DNA from 4 places in the Fictibacillus sp. 23RED33 genome. Region 3 is predicted to be linked to each of the others. Evidence: riboswitches for the same ligand, from Rfam matches in the RefSeq annotation. Region 3 holds a riboswitch; each other region holds the start of a gene.
The links. Region 3 has a riboswitch for S-adenosylmethionine ahead of IHV09_RS11070 (methionine ABC transporter ATP-binding protein). Riboswitches for the same ligand answer to the same signal wherever they lie in the genome.

Region 1: linked by a shared signal. The riboswitch ahead of mtnK (S-methyl-5-thioribose kinase) and the one ahead of IHV09_RS11070 (methionine ABC transporter ATP-binding protein) in region 3 are both predicted to bind S-adenosylmethionine.
Region 2: linked by a shared signal. The riboswitch ahead of IHV09_RS07795 (MetQ/NlpA family ABC transporter substrate-binding protein) and the one ahead of IHV09_RS11070 (methionine ABC transporter ATP-binding protein) in region 3 are both predicted to bind S-adenosylmethionine.
Region 4: linked by a shared signal. The riboswitch ahead of IHV09_RS08455 (sulfite oxidase-like oxidoreductase) and the one ahead of IHV09_RS11070 (methionine ABC transporter ATP-binding protein) in region 3 are both predicted to bind S-adenosylmethionine.

What each region holds. Positions count from the first base shown of each region.
Region 1 is NZ_JACZDX010000001.1:831,467-835,654, forward strand. It holds gene IHV09_RS04365 (sugar ABC transporter substrate-binding protein) at 1-324, opposite strand, end outside; gene mtnA (S-methyl-5-thioribose-1-phosphate isomerase) at 321-1,379, opposite strand; gene mtnK (S-methyl-5-thioribose kinase) at 1,383-2,600, opposite strand; SAM riboswitch class I at 2,690-2,855, opposite strand; gene IHV09_RS04380 (carbon-nitrogen family hydrolase) at 2,962-3,831, opposite strand; gene IHV09_RS04385 (pyridoxal phosphate-dependent aminotransferase) at 3,853-4,188, shown strand, end outside.
Region 2 is NZ_JACZDX010000001.1:1,501,564-1,505,751, reverse strand. It holds gene IHV09_RS07805 (spore germination protein) at 1-808, opposite strand, end outside; SAM riboswitch class I at 967-1,085, shown strand; gene IHV09_RS07800 (alpha/beta hydrolase) at 1,194-2,033, shown strand; SAM riboswitch class I at 2,047-2,166, shown strand; gene IHV09_RS07795 (MetQ/NlpA family ABC transporter substrate-binding protein) at 2,295-3,116, shown strand; gene modB (molybdate ABC transporter permease subunit) at 3,438-4,094, shown strand.
Region 3 is NZ_JACZDX010000002.1:556,943-561,130, reverse strand. It holds gene IHV09_RS11080 (MetQ/NlpA family ABC transporter substrate-binding protein) at 1-770, opposite strand, end outside; gene IHV09_RS11075 (methionine ABC transporter permease) at 800-1,468, opposite strand; gene IHV09_RS11070 (methionine ABC transporter ATP-binding protein) at 1,461-2,486, opposite strand; SAM riboswitch class I at 2,799-2,929, opposite strand; gene IHV09_RS11065 (hypothetical protein) at 3,009-3,353, opposite strand; gene IHV09_RS11060 (anti-sigma-I factor RsgI family protein) at 3,474-4,188, opposite strand, start outside.
Region 4 is NZ_JACZDX010000002.1:1,839-6,026, reverse strand. It holds gene IHV09_RS08465 (S8 family peptidase) at 1-646, shown strand, start outside; gene IHV09_RS08460 (hypothetical protein) at 1,065-1,280, shown strand; SAM riboswitch class I at 1,345-1,452, shown strand; gene IHV09_RS08455 (sulfite oxidase-like oxidoreductase) at 1,556-2,224, shown strand; gene IHV09_RS08450 (hypothetical protein) at 2,255-2,545, opposite strand; gene IHV09_RS08445 (hypothetical protein) at 2,723-2,914, shown strand; gene IHV09_RS08440 (vWA domain-containing protein) at 2,966-4,188, opposite strand, start outside.

The DNA.
Region 1 (4,188 bases), on a different contig from region 3:
CATTTTTGAAAGATCGTTATCAGCGTTATAGATTTGCACCTCACCGCCAAACTCTTCCACTTGCTTTTTTACGCCACTAATATATTGAGAAGAAAAAGTACCGATAGAGAACTGATTAATTGAAGCGATCTTTAAAGGCTTCTGAAGCTGTTTTGGAACTTTGCTTGACGTAGAAGCAGTTACTGTAGAATTTGATTGTGACTCATTTGCTGCAGCAGGTTTTGTTTCTGTCTTATTGGAAAGAGCATCTTGCTCATTTGTGCATCCTGTTAAGAACAAGGCTGACGTTAGGCAAGCGGTTGCCAAGATTCTAAAAGGTCTCAATGCTTTTCTTCCTCCTTAAGTGTGGATAGTGCTTCTTTATAATTGCCATTGACGATTCCTTTTTCAGTTATGATCGCTGAGATGTATTCAGCGGGAGTTACATCGAAAGCGGGATTGAACACTTTTATTCCTTCTGGTGCAATGCGAACACCGTTTAGATGCGTGACTTCTTCTTCCGGACGTTCTTCGATCGGAATATCATCACCGCTTGTTGTACTGAGATCTAAGGTAGAAAGAGGACAAGCGACATAAAAGGGAATACCAAGCGCTTTTGCTTGTAGCGCAAGACCAAAAGTTCCGATTTTGTTAGCTGTATCGCCATTCGCTGCCACTCGGTCACATCCAACGATCACCGCTTTAATGTTCTTTGTTTTTAGCGTGTGGGCTGCCATATTATCTGTGATCAAGGTCACATCAATATCGTTTGCTTGCAGCTCCCATGCTGTTAAACGAGAACCTTGTAAAACAGGACGAGTTTCGTTCGCGTAAACAGAAAGGTTCCAGCCTTGTTCTTTAGCAAGATGAAAAGGAGCTAATGCTGTTCCATATTTGCTTGTCGCGATGGCACCTGCATTACAGATCGTCATGACAGCGTCTCCGTCTTGGAGAAGTGACAAAGCGTACTCACCGATCTTTCTGCATGTATTCTCGTCTTCTTCTTGAATTAAAAGTGATTCAGCTTCAATTCTACTTTTCGCCTCTTCTACTGAACTTGATTGTTGAGCAGAAGCAACAACACGATCTAATGCCCAAAATAAATTAACAGCGGTAGGGCGGGAAGACGCTAAGTAATCTCTTTGTCTTTGCAATTTAGTTAAAAACGAGGAATGATCCACCTCTTTTTCAGAATTACTCCATAGTGCGAGTCCGAATGCAGCAGCGATCCCAATAGCTGGCGCGCCTCGAACTTTAAGCTTAGAAATTGCGTCCCATACGTGTTCAATCGTGGTTACATTTAAGTAAACCGTGTGATGGGGAAGTTGTTGTTGATCTAATATAAGAAGATGGTCACCTCTGTATCGAACAGAAGGAACCCATTTTTCTGCTACAGTCATCATTTAAGCACCTCTAATCCAGTCAGTAAGTTCTGTGATGTTTGTAAGTTTCCTTTGATTTTTAACAAGTTTTGCCCCTAACGCTAGTGCTGTTTTTTTATAAAAGAGCTCGACCTCTTTTTGGGGGATAGTGTCTAGATCAGCAACGTGTGCAAGTCCAATCGTTCTTCGAATAATCTCACAACCAGCAAAACCGATAGCTTCTTGGAAAGTCTTTTCCAAGAAATTATCAAGTACACCGTCAATCTTGGCAAAAGGGTCTGTTGCTTTCTCGTTCCATAGTTGTGAGAACGTTTCTCTGTATGTTTCCCAAGTCTTTTCGATCGTTTGTAACAGGTAGGTTTGTAAAGATTCGCGATGAAATGGCTCTTTTGCATGTGCATTCTGAGAAAGATGATTAAGCGCAAGGTTAGCTATAAAGTGAGCGATATCGAATCCGGCTGGCCCATAGAACGCAAACTCAGGATCGATCACTTTAGTAGAATCGCTTTTTACAAAAATACTTCCAGAATGTAGATCTCCATGAAGAAGAACTTCTGCTTTAGTTAAGAATGATAGTCGCAGTTGAGCTACCTCTTGTAAAAGCTCTTTGTCATTCCAAATTACATCAACTTCACTTTGGAGTTCAGAAGGGAAGTCATTTGTATCATGATTGAAAAATGGATCAGTGAACACTAAGTCTTCCGTGATCTTGCAAAGTTCAGGGTTTGAAAATTGTTTAACTTGTTCTTTTTTTTCAAAAGGATGCAGGTAGAAATCACTAGAATAAAAAGCTGTTTTAGCAGCAAATGTTCCAATGTCATCAGCAAGCTGTGGATAAATTTGACCGTCAATAAGTCCTTTTCGAAGGATGACATGGTCAGACAGATCTTCCATAACTGTGACTGCAAGTGTTGAATCTGAAAATAAAACCTTCGGAACTAAGTGAGGAACGGATTCAGCTTCTTTTAATAACGCATCGCTCTCGATTCGTGCACGATCTAGTGTGAGCGGCCAGCTTTCTCCAACCACTTTTGCATAAGGAAGTGCTTGTTTAACGATTACAGCTTTTTTGGATAGTGCGCTTTCTATATGAAAGACAAGGTTTAAGTTGCCATCTCCAATCTCTCTAACATGCAGTTGGTCTTGTTCGGATGCATCAAAAAATGCTAAAGGTTTTACCACATCAAGCACTGTCAGTTCGTTTAACGGTTCATATGTAGGTCTTACTTGTACGCTCATTTTTGTTCCCCCCGGAAAGTTTTTTTACAAATAAAAAGAGCCTCTTTTCGTATATAAGAAAAGAGGCTCGGAATGATGATTTCCCGCACCTCTTATCTTAGCAAAACAAAAATGTTTTGCCGGAATTAGCACCGTGCCATACGCTGAATTAATCAGCGGCTCCCCGTATAATGCGGGCGCCCCATCTTACAATGGTATTACGGTCGGTTGCTGGGTTTCATCGGGCCATATCCCTCCACCTGCTCTTGATAAGAGACCAAAATTATTCGTTTTGTTAATGCGTAACAATATTCACGCAATTCATAATCGTTATACTACAACGTTGTGTGGAGATCTGTCAACACTAAATTCTTAAATGGATTTAATACAGATCTGTTCGACGGTCGTTAAATACAGGAACCTTTACACGGATTTCGTCTACTAATTCAGGTGAGATCTCTGCTGTAAGGATCTCCTCTTCGTGCACAGATCCTTCAGCAATGATATCTCCCCATGGGTCAATAATTAGTGATTGACCAGCGAAGGTGTTTTTAGGGTCGCTTCCAACTCGGTTACAAGCAATAACGTAGCATTGATTCTCTATAGCACGTGCGATAAGCAATGCTCGCCAATGAGATTGTCTTTGAATCGGCCATTCGGCAGGAACGAACAATATTTTTGCCCCTTTTATGAAAGGAGCTCGGATCCATTCAGGAAAACGGATGTCATAACAGATAGCAAGGGTCGAGAGATTACCGTCGATTGTAAACAGATTGCTATTACTGCCGGGGGAGATATATTTTTCCTCTTCCATAAGTGTGATCAGGTGAGCCTTTGAGTAGGTGCCAACATGTTCACCGTTTCGGTTGTAAGTGAGTGACGTGTTGTAAACTGAGTTACTCTCACGATATGCGATAGACCCTCCGACAATATTAGTATCAAGCTCTTTAGATAACTCGCTTAACCATTTCTTTGCTTTCTCACCATCATGATCGCTAATCTCATCTAATCGGGTAAGATCATACCCAGTATCCCACAGTTCTGGTAGTACGATCGTATCAGGATTATGATGTTTAACGGCTTTACGAATTTTATTTTCGATGTGTTTATAATTTTCATCAGGTTTCCCATATTGAATGTCAACTTGTATGCAGGCAATTTTCATGATTGTACCCTCCAGGTTGTAAAAAAAGTCTTTACAGAATTTCCTTAAGCGTATAACATAACTGATTAGAATTTCAAGAACATTCAAATTAGACTGGAAGTGATCGTCGTGAAACGTTTTGAGCAGGCAGAAGTGATGGGGAAACTGCCAGAGCAATTTTTCGCCAAGCTTGTAAAAAAAGTATCTTACTATGTAGAGCAAGGCTTTGATGTTATTAATCTAGGACAAGGGAATCCTGATCAACCAACTCCACAGCATATTGTTGATGCATTAAAAGAAGGAGCCGATAGACCTGATTTTCATAAGTATTCACCGTTTCGCGGACATGGATTTTTGAAGCAGGCAGCTGCCGATTTTTATAAACGAGAATATGGAGTAACACTCGATCCTGAGAAAGAAGTAGCCGTACTCTTTGGCGGGAAAGTAGGTTTAGTAGAGCTATCG
Region 2 (4,188 bases), on a different contig from region 3:
CGATGGTTGTTGGACCCGTTAACGCATGGGGAGATCCGTCAGCCATAATCGCCACTTTTCCTTCAGATAAAACACTCGCTACCCGGTCTGGCCGCTCTGTATCAATGAGCTGTGGAAAAGGAGAGTTCTCATTGTCGGAGATCATTTGATTGATATAAGAACTATCTACAATATGATCGTACTCGATATCATTGACTCGCTGAATCGCCGTGTTCACATTTTCTTCATCCGCGATTCCGTCGATATAAATGATGGCTACTCTCGTTTTTGAGAGTTTCCCAACCCGTACTTCCTTAACTGTGAATTCAGGAATAGGAAGTCGTTTACGAATAAGATTTAAATTTGTGTCTAATGATTCAACAAAAGCTTCCTTTGGACCTACAACGCTAAACTCAGTTTCAGGGATAGAAATCTGCCTGTTTTCGGTCGATAGACTTGGAACAAGCAATCCTTCCGGGTCCTCTTTATTCATTTGAATAAGAATAAACCCCTCTGTTACTTTGTTAGCGATGTCATGCACATCATTCGTTTTGACCATCCCATCTAACGGCAAATGCTTTTGTATGTCATCTAAGTTCTTTAATTGAATGTCTGTTATATAGGGTAATAAATCCCGATGAACAAATTCGGGATTTACAAGTGTTTTATAATAAGAGATATAAAATGTGCTGAGTGATGATTGCTTAACGGTAGAAAAGTCTGCTGAAGCTCTTAGCTTTTTCATGAGCTCTGGGAATGTCAATGTACCTTTTGTAGGATCTGTATTTGATTCTTGTTGTTTTTTCTTTTTCTTCTTAAAAAATATCATTGAAATCACCCGTTCGTTGTTACGTCATGAACTACTACATTTCTTTATCATCTCCTCGTCATTTAATAATATTCTGTTGGCAAACTTGATCATGGTTTGTTTTTTTATTGACAACAATTAGCAAGTAGCCTATGATTATCCTTAAATTAATAATGAAACTCTTATTAAGAGCAGGCGGAGGGAATTAGCCCAATGAAGCCCGGCAACCATCGGATGAACTATGTTTTGACCGAAACGGTGCTAAATCTAACAGCAGTTTTTTGCTGAGAGATGAGAGAACGAACGGATTTTATGTATGGAACCGTGTTCTCTAAGGGAACACGGTTTTTTTGCGTTTATCATACTGGTTAAGTGAATTTCAATAGAGAGAAAAGGAGTGGGTGATATGGTTATGTCGAATTGTATATGGTGGAAAGACAGAAAATTGGCTCACACCATTCATTTTCCTAATTGGAGTGGTGAAGGTGAAGAGAAGTTTCCGCTAATCATTATTTGTCACGGTTTTACGAGTACACGAATTGGTGTAGATCGTCTGTTTGTTAAAACGGCTCAAGAACTCGTTAAACTAGGGTTTGCTGTATTGAGATTTGACTATGCTGGCTGTGGTGAGAGTGAAGGGGAATATGGAGATAATGAGTTTGCTTGTTTTATCGATCAGACGAAGGAAATTATTTCTTTTGGTAGCAAACTACCTAACATTGATCAAAATGCAATAACGTTAATCGGTCATAGTTTAGGTGGTGCGGTAGCGATTTGCACTGTAGCTGATGATGATAGGATTGGGAATGTGATCACTTGGTCTGCAGTAGGGAATCCATTTGAAGATATTAAAGAAATAGTTGGTTATAACGGAGAGCACCCCGTGATTGATCATCTAGGGTATGCGATAACCGAAGAATTTTTACTTTCGCTTCAAGCTTATTCACCGTTAGAAGACATCAAACAGTTTCGTGGTAACGCACTGTTCATCCATGGCTCGGACGATCCAGTTATATCTTCAAGATATTGCTCTCACTATTTTGAAGAATCAAGAAAGAGGAAAATTGGTAGAAGCTCAATAGTACTAATAGAGGGTGCCAATCATACGTATTCTTCAATTGTCCATTTCGATAAATTAATTTCTTCTACTTCTGAATGGTTAGTAAAGAATGTTAAAGTTTCTGTTCAGAATAATTTGAAAAAAGTGTTTGACATTTTACAAAATTCCTGTGATAATACAAAGTAATTTGATAGGAATACTCTTATTAAGAGCAGGTGGAGGGAATTAGCCCTATGAAACCCGGCAACCATTCATGTTGAATAATAATCAATATGAAAACGGTGCTAAATCTAACAGTGGTCACACTGAGAGATGAGAGGATTATCGGAATCGTTTTCGAGAAGCCTTCTGTCTCTGTTATGAGAACAGGAGGTTTTTTTGTACCACCTCTTAAAGAGCATCTTTTATCAAAGAACTTATAGAAACTAAAGGATAGGGGATCAGATCATGAAAAGAATCATCCAAGTATTACTCGCAAGTTTCGCAGTATTTTTATTAGCGGCTTGTGGCTCATCAACAAGTGGTGGAGAGAAAACAGAAAAGCTAGTGATTGGAGCATCAAATGTACCACACGCAGAAATTTTAGAGGAAGCGAAGCCGCTTTTAGAGGATAAAGGCATTGAATTAGAAATCGTTAAATTCCAAGATTATATCTTACCGAATAAGTCTTTATATGAAAAAGAAATTGATGCGAACTATTTTCAGCACATTCCATATCTAACACAGCAAGTGAAAGATAATCCGAAGTATAAATTTGAAAATGCAGGAGCTGTTCACTTAGAGCCGATGGGCGTTTATTCGAAGAGACATAAGTCATTAAAAGACCTACCAGAAGGCGGGAAGGTTATCTTAAGTAATTCAATTGCTGAGCACGGGCGTATCTTGTCAATCTTTGAAGCAGAGGGACTGATCAAACTAAAAGAAGGAAAGGGCTACGAAGCGCAAATAAGCGATATTGTAGAAAATCCGAAAAACTTAGAGTTTGTGGCAGACATTGATCCAGGGCTGTTGACTAAAGCATACGAGAATGATGAAGGCGATGCGATTGTGATCAACACAAATTATGCAATCGATGCGGATTTGAACCCGAAGAAAGATTCCATCGCACTTGAAGGTTCAGATTCACCATTTGCGAATATTATCACAGTTCGTGAAGGCGACAAAGAGAAGAAATCTATCAAAACCTTGTTAGAAGTGCTTCATTCGAAAGAAATTACCGATTTTATTGATAAAGAGTACAAAGGTTCAGTGCTAGCTGTTAAAGAATAAGAATAAGGATGAATGAGCTGACTAGATGAGTGAAATCCACTCATCTAAGCAGCTTTTTTCATTTACAGATGTTTTAAGGCATCCGATGAACACCTTTTTTTGAATATTAAGTCTAAATAAGAAAAATTAAGTCTTACTCAGAAAAATTAAGTCGTTCTGATCATCAATTAAGTCAAACTAGACATGAATTAAGTCTAAACTCAAAAATAAAGGCCGTTCGACAATATCAGCATCTTTCATCACCAACAATTGGCGATATGATATGATGAAGACAGATGAATACAACATATAAATCAATGGAATAAGCGGGTGGAAAAAGAAATGGCAATAGATTTTTGGTCACCTGTCAAACTATCACTTGGCATAGCGGTGACAGCTTCACTGATTGTGATCCTAGCCGGCTTATTTTTCGGAAGGATCATGGCTCACCAGAAGTTTAAAGGGAAAACGTTAATCGAAACAATATTCCTACTTCCACTCGTACTACCCCCAACTGTGGTAGGTTTCTTGTTAATCGTTTTGTTCGGTCGAGATGGTCCCGGGGGACAGCTCGTAGAGTGGCTCTTTAATCAGCCGATCATGTTTACATGGTGGGCAGCCGTCATTGCGTCTGCAGTTGTGGCATTTCCACTCATGTACCAATCCGCAAAAGCGGGGTTTGAATCTATTGATGCAGACATCGAAAACGCAGCGCGAGTAGATGGAGCCAACGAGTGGGATGTATTGCGAAAAATCTCTGTTCCATTATCTGTTAGAGCTATCACATCAGGTGCTATTTTAAGTTTTGCTCGCGCATTAGGTGAGTTTGGTGCAACATTAATGTTTGCCGGAAACATACCTGGAAAAACACAGACGATATCCACTGCAATCTATATCGCGATCGAATCAGGAAATATGGATCTTGCATGGATGTGGGTAGGAAGTGTTATTGGTATTTCATTCTTAATGCTTGTTGCTGTAAATCGCATAAGAGCTTAGCAGAAAAAAGAATCTGTAATGATTGTATTTTGAAACTACAAACATGGGTATGGTAGGCGGTTCTGCATTAGTATTAAAACCAGTGAATAAAGAA
Region 3 (4,188 bases):
TCTTGAATCTCTTTAGAACGTAAAACTTCTACTAAAGCTTTAACAGATTTCTTATCTTTATCTCCTTCACGAACCGCGATGATGTTTACGAATGGAGAATCAGATCCTTCTAATGCGATCGCATCCTTTTGAGGGTTTAATCCAGCATCGATCGCGTAGTTTGTGTTGATTAGTACGGCATCGCCTTCACCGTTCTTGTAGGCTTTTGGAAGCATACCCGCATCAACATCTGCTTTAAATTTAAGCTTCTTAGGATTTTCTACAACATCCTTAATTTGTGCTTCTGCTCCAGCACCTTCTTTAACTTTGATCAATCCTTCTTTTTCAAGTAACCCAAGCATACGGCCATGATCTGCTACTGAGTTAGACATGATAATTGTTGCGCCCTCAGGCAGCTCATCTAATGACTTATACTTTTTAGAATAGATTCCGATCGGCTCAAGGTGGATGCCACCTGCATTTTCGAATTTGTATCCGTGATCTTTCATTTGAGACTCTAGATAAGGAACGTGCTGAAAGTAGTTCGCACCGATTTCTTTTTCATCTAAAGACTTGTTTGGCAGTACATAATCTTGGAACGTTTTGATCTCAAGTTCTACACCTTTTTCTTTCAAAAGAGGTTTTGCTTCTTCCAAGATTTCAGCATGTGGTACGTTTGAAGCACCTACAATGATCTTCTCGTCGCTGATTCCGCCTTCTGTTTTGTTCCCGCAAGCAGCAAGTGCTGCAACAAGAACGGTTAATATAAGAACAGATAATACTTTTTTCATATGAACTTCCTCCTTGTTGTCTTAAAACGTTATCTCTTATCTAATGCTGTTGTAATGCGGTCACCGATCCATTGGATGACGAAAACGATGACTAAGATAAGTGCAGTTGAAATTAATGTTACATCCGCGTTGTCTCTTTGGTAACCTTCCATATAAGCCAAGTTTCCTAAACCACCAGCACCAACAACTCCAGCCATCGCTGTATAACTTACGAGTGCAATCGCGGTTACAGTGATACCAGAAACAAGAGCCGGCGTACTTTCGGGAATAAGAACTTTAAAGATAATCTGAGCGTTTGTAGCACCCATTGATTTCGCTGCTTCGATTACCCCTTTATTAATCTCTCTCAAAGCGATCTCTACCATACGTGCATAAAATGGCGCAGCTCCTACGATTAATGCAGGGAGTGCAGCTTCAGCTCCAAGCATCGTTCCTACGATTAAACGTGTAAAAGGAATCAATAAGATGATTAAGATAATAAACGGAATCGATCGAAACACGTTAACAATTATAGCAATCACGCTGTTTAAAAACTTATTTCCCCACAAGTTACCAGGAGAAGTTAGAAATAACGCCAATCCTAGAGCCAGTCCTAGGAAAAATGTAATCACTACAGAGATGGCTGACATATATAAAGTTTCATTTGTCGCTTCTAATAGAACATCCCATTGGACATTCGGGAACCATGTACTAAGCATTATGAATCACCTCTACTTCAACCTGCACACTGTTTAAAAACTCCATTGCACGAGCTAGTGCAGATTCTGTACCTTTAATCTGAATGAACAACGTTCCATAAGGTCCATTCTGAGTTTGCGTAATCTTTCCTTGTAGAATATTTACATCTACCTCATACTTACGAATCAGTTCCGTAATTAATGGCTGTCCTGCTCGTCCACCGATAAAAGTAAGTTGGACAATTCGGCCTTCCGGAAACTCAGAAATAAACTGTTTGATCGTGTCGACTGTTTCTTCAGGTTCTGTTACTTGTTTCACAAAATCCTTCGTGATTGGTTCTGTCGGGTTTTTGAAGACATTTAGGACATCGCCTTCTTCCACTACTCTCCCCTGTTCCATAACGGCTACACGGTGACAGATCTTTCTGATTACATGCATTTCATGTGTGATAAGAACAATGGTCAGATCTAATTTTTGATTGATCTCTACAAGCAGATCAAGAATGCTGTCAGTTGTTTTAGGGTCAAGTGCAGAAGTTGCTTCGTCACATAAGAGAACTTTCGGCTCATTCGCAAGCGCGCGTGCGATACCTACACGTTGCTTCTGCCCTCCACTTAGTTGCGACGGATAAGAACCACCACGACCTTCCAATCCAACTAGGTCGATCAGCTCATCAACACGCTGTTTGATCTTAGCTTTTGGATAACCAGCAATCTCAAGAGGAAAAGCAATGTTTTCTCTTACCGTGCGAGACCACAATAAGTTAAAGTGCTGAAAGATCATTGAAATTTCTTGTCGTGCTTCTCTTAACTTTTTTGATGACAGCTCAGACATGTTCTTGCCGCCAATCGTAACCGTACCGCTAGTCGGGCGCTCTAGCATGTTAAGGATGCGGATCAGTGTACTCTTACCTGCACCACTGTATCCGATGATTCCGTAAATCTCTCCTTGTTTTATGTTTAAATCTACCGTATCAACAGCCTTTACTTCACCATCTTTGGTTTGAAAGACTTTACGGACTGCCTGTAAATTAATCAAGATTCTTACCTCATTTCTTATCTAAATATTGGCTCATATAGAAAACGGTGCATTGGTTTGCTTAAGTGTTCCCTTCATCGATAAGTTGATTGTAGTGGAAGGTGCGAGACTCCTACGGGATCAGCGGGACAGGTGAGACTCTTAACAGCGCATAGCGCTAAGAGGCTCACCGCACGCCCCGTGGAAAGCGAGCATCCTGTAACGGAAATCAACTACTCCCAAGAGCTTCAATGTAAAACGAAAACATTAAACAAAAAAATGCCTCTCTGCTTCAATATGAGCAGAAAGGCATATTATATTCTATGCACGTTCTCCTCATCTCCCAAGACTACTTAAAGCCTTGCAGGAATTGGCACCTTTCTAGTTCATCATTCATAAGAATGCAATGATCTAGCGGTTGCCGGGTTTCATAGGGCCAGTCCCTCCACCTCTCGTGATAAGTAAAAAAGTGTTACTTTATTAAATTAAAGCGATGCATATTTGAATCACTGTGAAGAATATTATCATCCATGTCGATTCGTGTCAAATATTTTTAGCAGTTCGAACGAGTACACCGGCGGATATCTCTTCCCAATGGGAGCTTAAGTAAAAAATCGCTTCCCATTTTAAGCGTTGTCTGAGTGTTCCCTGAAACTCAATCATCTCTTGTCTCAATAAAGTACTCAGCTTCATTTTCCCCTCAAGCAACATACATAGATATTTCGGATTCCCAGTAAACGTGACTGTTCTGTTCCGCTCTCCTTCTCTATATTCAATTTTCAGCGTCGTTTCGTCCTTACATTTAAAGCTAGGCTTTACCGGGATATTATAAAGAGAAAGATACGGACTTTTTGCTATTTGACTTTCAAAGTAACGGATATCCAACATAAAAAATCCCCCCGAATTGGTTGTTACTTCACCGATTCTAGAGGAATATTCATATACCTTTATAAACCCTTCGACAGCAGCAAGGAATCGTAATTGCTATTACGACATGTTATCTCATAATTAGTGTTTATGTTTCTTTTCTTGCTTTCGATGTTCACCTTTGGAACGCTTATGATCATCATTAGAATGCCTGTCTCCATTCCATTGCTGTCTCTGTTCATGTTTATTACGGTCATTTTCTTTTTGTCGCTTGTTATGATTCTTATCCTGATATCTGTTTTCTTTTCTATGCTCTTTATTCTGATTGTAATTCCTATCATGGTTTTGTGTTCTGACAGGTTCCTTCATCTTTTTAGGTTCTACTCTTTGCTCTTTTTGCTGAATATGATTTCTATTGTTATTTTGATCATTCCTATTGCCAAGCTCTTTGCTGTTACGTTTTTCATTCGTATTCTTTTGAGGCTTCACAAGGTTTTTCTCGGTCGGTTTAACTGAGCTTTGGTGATCCGATTTTTTTTCTTTATTAATTACTGGCTTTACCTTGACCTCATGAGGTGCAGCCTTTATTTTACGAGGATGTGGTACAGATTTAATATTTTTAGAAGAAGTAGTATTCACTTTAAGCTCTTGAAACTTCACTTCTTTAATCTTTTCTTCTTTAAGATGCTTATCATTCTTCGTTGCTTCTTGGAATGCTGTATATTTCCCTGAAGATACGCCTAATTGTTTCGCCTTATCGCGAACTTCTTCGTTTGTTTCAGAAACAGTAATCGCTACAGGGTATTGAACGACAGCTTTTTTAACAATTGAATCCAATGCATGATCCAATTCCTGC
Region 4 (4,188 bases), 560 kb from region 3:
ATTGGATGAAAACGAGCACGGTACACACGTTGCGGGTATCGCGGCTGCGAACACAAATAACGGTGTGGGAATCGCGGGTCTTGCTCCAAAAGCTTCTATTCTAGCAGTTCGTGTTCTTGATGCGAACGGCAGTGGATCACTCGATGACGTCGCTCAAGGCATTCGTTACGCAGCTGATCAAGGTGCGCAAGTTATCAATTTAAGTCTTGGTGGAGCAGGCGGCACACAGACTCTTCAATCCGCAGTTGATTATGCATGGGGCAAAGGTTCTGTAGTCATTGCTGCTGCAGGAAATGAGGGTGTATCTTCTCCTAGCTACCCTGCTTATTATACGAACGCGATTGCAGTTGCGGCTACCGATCAAAACGACCGTAAAGCTTCATTCTCAAACTTCGGTACGTGGGTTGATATCGCAGCGCCAGGTGTTAACATCTATTCAACAACACCAAATAACCAGTATGCGAGTTTCTCAGGAACGTCTATGGCATCACCAGTTGTTGCGGGTGTAGCAGGACTTCTTGCGGCTCAAGGTAAGAGTGCTTCTCAAATCCGTGCAGCGCTTGAAAACACAGCTGATCCTGTATCCGGAACAGGCAGCCAGTTCCAAAACGGACGCGTAAATGCAGCGGCGGCTGTTCAGCAGTAATTGATATAAATAAAAATGTTCCCAAACCTCTGGAAGTTAGTGTTTATAACTTCTGGAGGTTTTTTATTTTCCTTTTTTCATAGATGCTGTTAACGACTGTTATCCACACTTAACAACTAAATTGCATTTGTTAAAACTCCCTTCTTCATGAAGACAATTTCTGTAGAGTTAATGCATTTTTGTTCATTTGCTTCTTCGAGAAGTTGATTGGAGTGTAAGGTGCGAGACTCCTGCGGGACAGGTGGGCAGGTGAGACACTTAAGAGTGAAACGAACAAATGTGGCTCACCGCCTGCCCCGCGGAAAGCGAGCAACCTGGAGCGGAAATCAACCTCTATCTTAAACATCGATGAATACGAAAACAGCTTTCATGAAAAACTGTTAACAGAAACATCTGTAAGATGCGGAGGATTTCAGCTATGTTTGGTCTTGGTAAAGGTAAGCAAAAGAAAAAAACGTCTCAAGGTTCTGGCAAGAGTGAGTCGACTGAATCAGAAAAAAGGCAGAGTGAAAAGGAAGCCGAAGAAAAAATCGTCTACTTTTTCTTGATCAGTACAGCGGTTTTTGGCGTTGTCGTTCTGTATCTAGGCATTTCTCGCGAGATGTCTTTTGTGGCTGATCTCATTTCAAGTTGATTTTTCATGTCCTGAATGTATAATAGTTGTAACTTACATATCGTTTTTAAGCCGATTAATCGGTCTCTTATTTCGAGCAGGCGGAGGGAATTAGCCCTATGAAGCCCGGCAACCACCTATTTTGTTAGGCACGGTGCTACATCTAACAGTTTTACAGACTGAAAGATAAGAGGATGTGAACACAACCACTCGTCCTCTTTTTTTATAAAAGATGGCGTTTTTTGTTTTTGCTACCTCAAATGGAATCAATCGTATTAAAGAAAGGGTGTTCATTTATGGACCTTAACAAAGCGGATCGCATTAAAAAGATGCGTGTCCCACAAGTCGATGAAAAACTAGGAAACCGCTTGCCTCCTGGGCAGGTTGAAACAAAAAAGTTCCCTATTCTTCATGAGGGGGAGGTTCCTGTTTACGATATGAAAAAATGGTCGTTATCTGTAGAAGGACTCGTAGGAAAACGTGTCGAATTTAGTTTTGAAGACATCATGAAGATGCCTCAAACGACAGTAGTACGAGATATTCACTGTGTGACGAGATGGTCACGGTTCGACAATGCGTTTGAAGGTGTTAAATTTACGGACTTTTTAAAGCACTTTGATGTGGATCCAAAAGCAAAGTATGTGATGGTCCACGCTGATTACGATTATACGACGAATGTTCCTCTCCAAGATTTGTTGCGAGACGATGTCATTCTTGCGCACTCTTTTGACGGCAAGCCGTTAACGGAAAAGCATGGATTTCCGCTGCGTCTCATCGTTCCGCATCTTTATTTTTGGAAAAGTGCAAAGTGGATTCGTAAGTTCGAGTTCTTAGAAGAGGATCAGCCAGGCTTTTGGGAGCAAAACGGCTTTCATATGTATGGCGATCCGTTTAAAGAAGAACGATTTTCGAGCGATGAATTTGAGATGCCTGAAGATGAGTGGAAAAAGAAAGAGTATGATTGATCCCAAATGAAAAATTAGGGGGAAGTCCGTTTATTTTCTTCCCCTCAGCATTTTAATCTCATTTTTTAACGCTGTAATCTGATCTTGGATGTCTTTCATCTGAGCTTCTTGTTCTTGCTGGTCTTTTAGATCCTGCGCTTGATCGAGGTACACTTGTCTGAGAGCGATCGCTGCACTGAACGTAGCTAGAAAATCCCCCGCGGTCACAAGCGTTGAAGCGAGTAAGGCGAGTTCTGCAGCAAACGTGGTACCATCTTTATTATTTGCTAAATATTCTTCTTCTGCTTCTGCTAAAATGACGTCTACTACACGTTGATTCACATCATTCACTCCTAACACCTGAATTAGTAATACTATATGCGTTTGCCCTATTTGCGGTGCCCGATGTTATCCTTCATATCCCGATTTTCGAACACATAAAAATTCGGCTTTTTTCGTGAATTGTTCTTAATGTATAGGCATTTTGTCCGATATTATCCTTACTAGGGAGGTTTGGCGATGGAACAATGGCTGTCTTTTCGTATTCCGTTCGATATCATTTCCATTTACATCTTACTTGCCGCGATTATTGTGGTCGGCATATTTTCAAGCGTACTTCGAACAGCCTTACCAGAATGGTCTGTCAGGATCTTTAGCTACACGGGGTTTGTTGGAGTAATCTTTGCTTGGCTGAAGCTATTGGAGTATTGATACATACATAAAAAACGCCTTGGGGTGAGCTGACCCAGGCGTTTTGGCGTTTTATAAAGATTTGAAAAGTAGCTTACGAAGTACGGGCATCAGATAGTCGACAAGCTCTGAAGCACTTGGCACAACTACATTTTGCGGACCATAGATATTCTGCATCAACTTCTCTTCTTCCTCTGTGATCTCTCCGTTTGCGATGAACATACCAATCGTTTCGATCCCAAGCTTTCTTGTACGAGTAACCGCTTCGTGTGTATCGAGTACGCCATGCGATTCATAATCGAAAGCCGCTGGTTCACCGTCTGAGAAAACGAGCAGAATCTTTTGCTGCTCTGGTCGTTTTGCCAGCTCTTCTCCCATACGTCGGATGGAATATCCGTCACGGTTATCTTCTTGTGGTTCGAGCTGTATGATCGGCGCTCCCGATTGATGCAGAGAGTTACGATAGGAGATCACTTCATGAAAATAATTCGGTTGATCGTTATTTGAAGCATCTGCTGCATCTTCCCAAAAGCCAACTACAGAATGTGGAATCCGAAGAGCTTTTAACGTTTCATGAAAAAGCACGATCCCCTTTTGCGTTTCTTCCATCTTGTTGAACATAGACGCTGAACAGTCGACGAGGAGCGTGAATGTCGTATCGAGTTCTTGTGGAGATTCCTGCTTTTTCCGGAAAAGCCTTGGATTCTTATCGGTTACGAGTCTCGTAAGCTTCTTTCCAAGTCTTCCAAAGTGCAGATCTTCTCTTGGTGCTGTTCGTTTGTGCTCCATCGTTTTTAAAAAGTTTTGTTTCAGCTGCGAAACGAACGGCGCGATCTCTTGGTTATATTCGTCGTATTGAGCAATCTCGTCGAGGGTTGCCGGTTTTGCTGGCACAAAATGCTCGGTGACATTTTTGTTCACTTCTCCGTACGGGAAGTGGTTTGCAGAGTCAGAACCATTTTGGTTGTTGTCGGTTTCGGCTTCATGCTCGTTTTGAGTGTCGAAGTCGTTGTTGTCTGTACTTTTAGCGCTCGTTTGAACCGATCCGAACACCGCGTCACCACTTTCTGCTTCCCTCGCACCTTCTCCTAACAAATCTGTGTTTGTTCCCTGATCAAGGTCCATTTGTAAAAACGAATCCTGCGGGTCAGATGTTTCATCATGCCAAGAGGAATGAGACTCTTTTTCTTTGTCGTCTTTATCCTTGTCTGAATCTTCATCCTTAGTGATCGTTTTCTTCGTTTTCGTTTCGTTGTTTCGTGTAAGGTCGTCAAAGTTTTGATCGGTCTCACTAT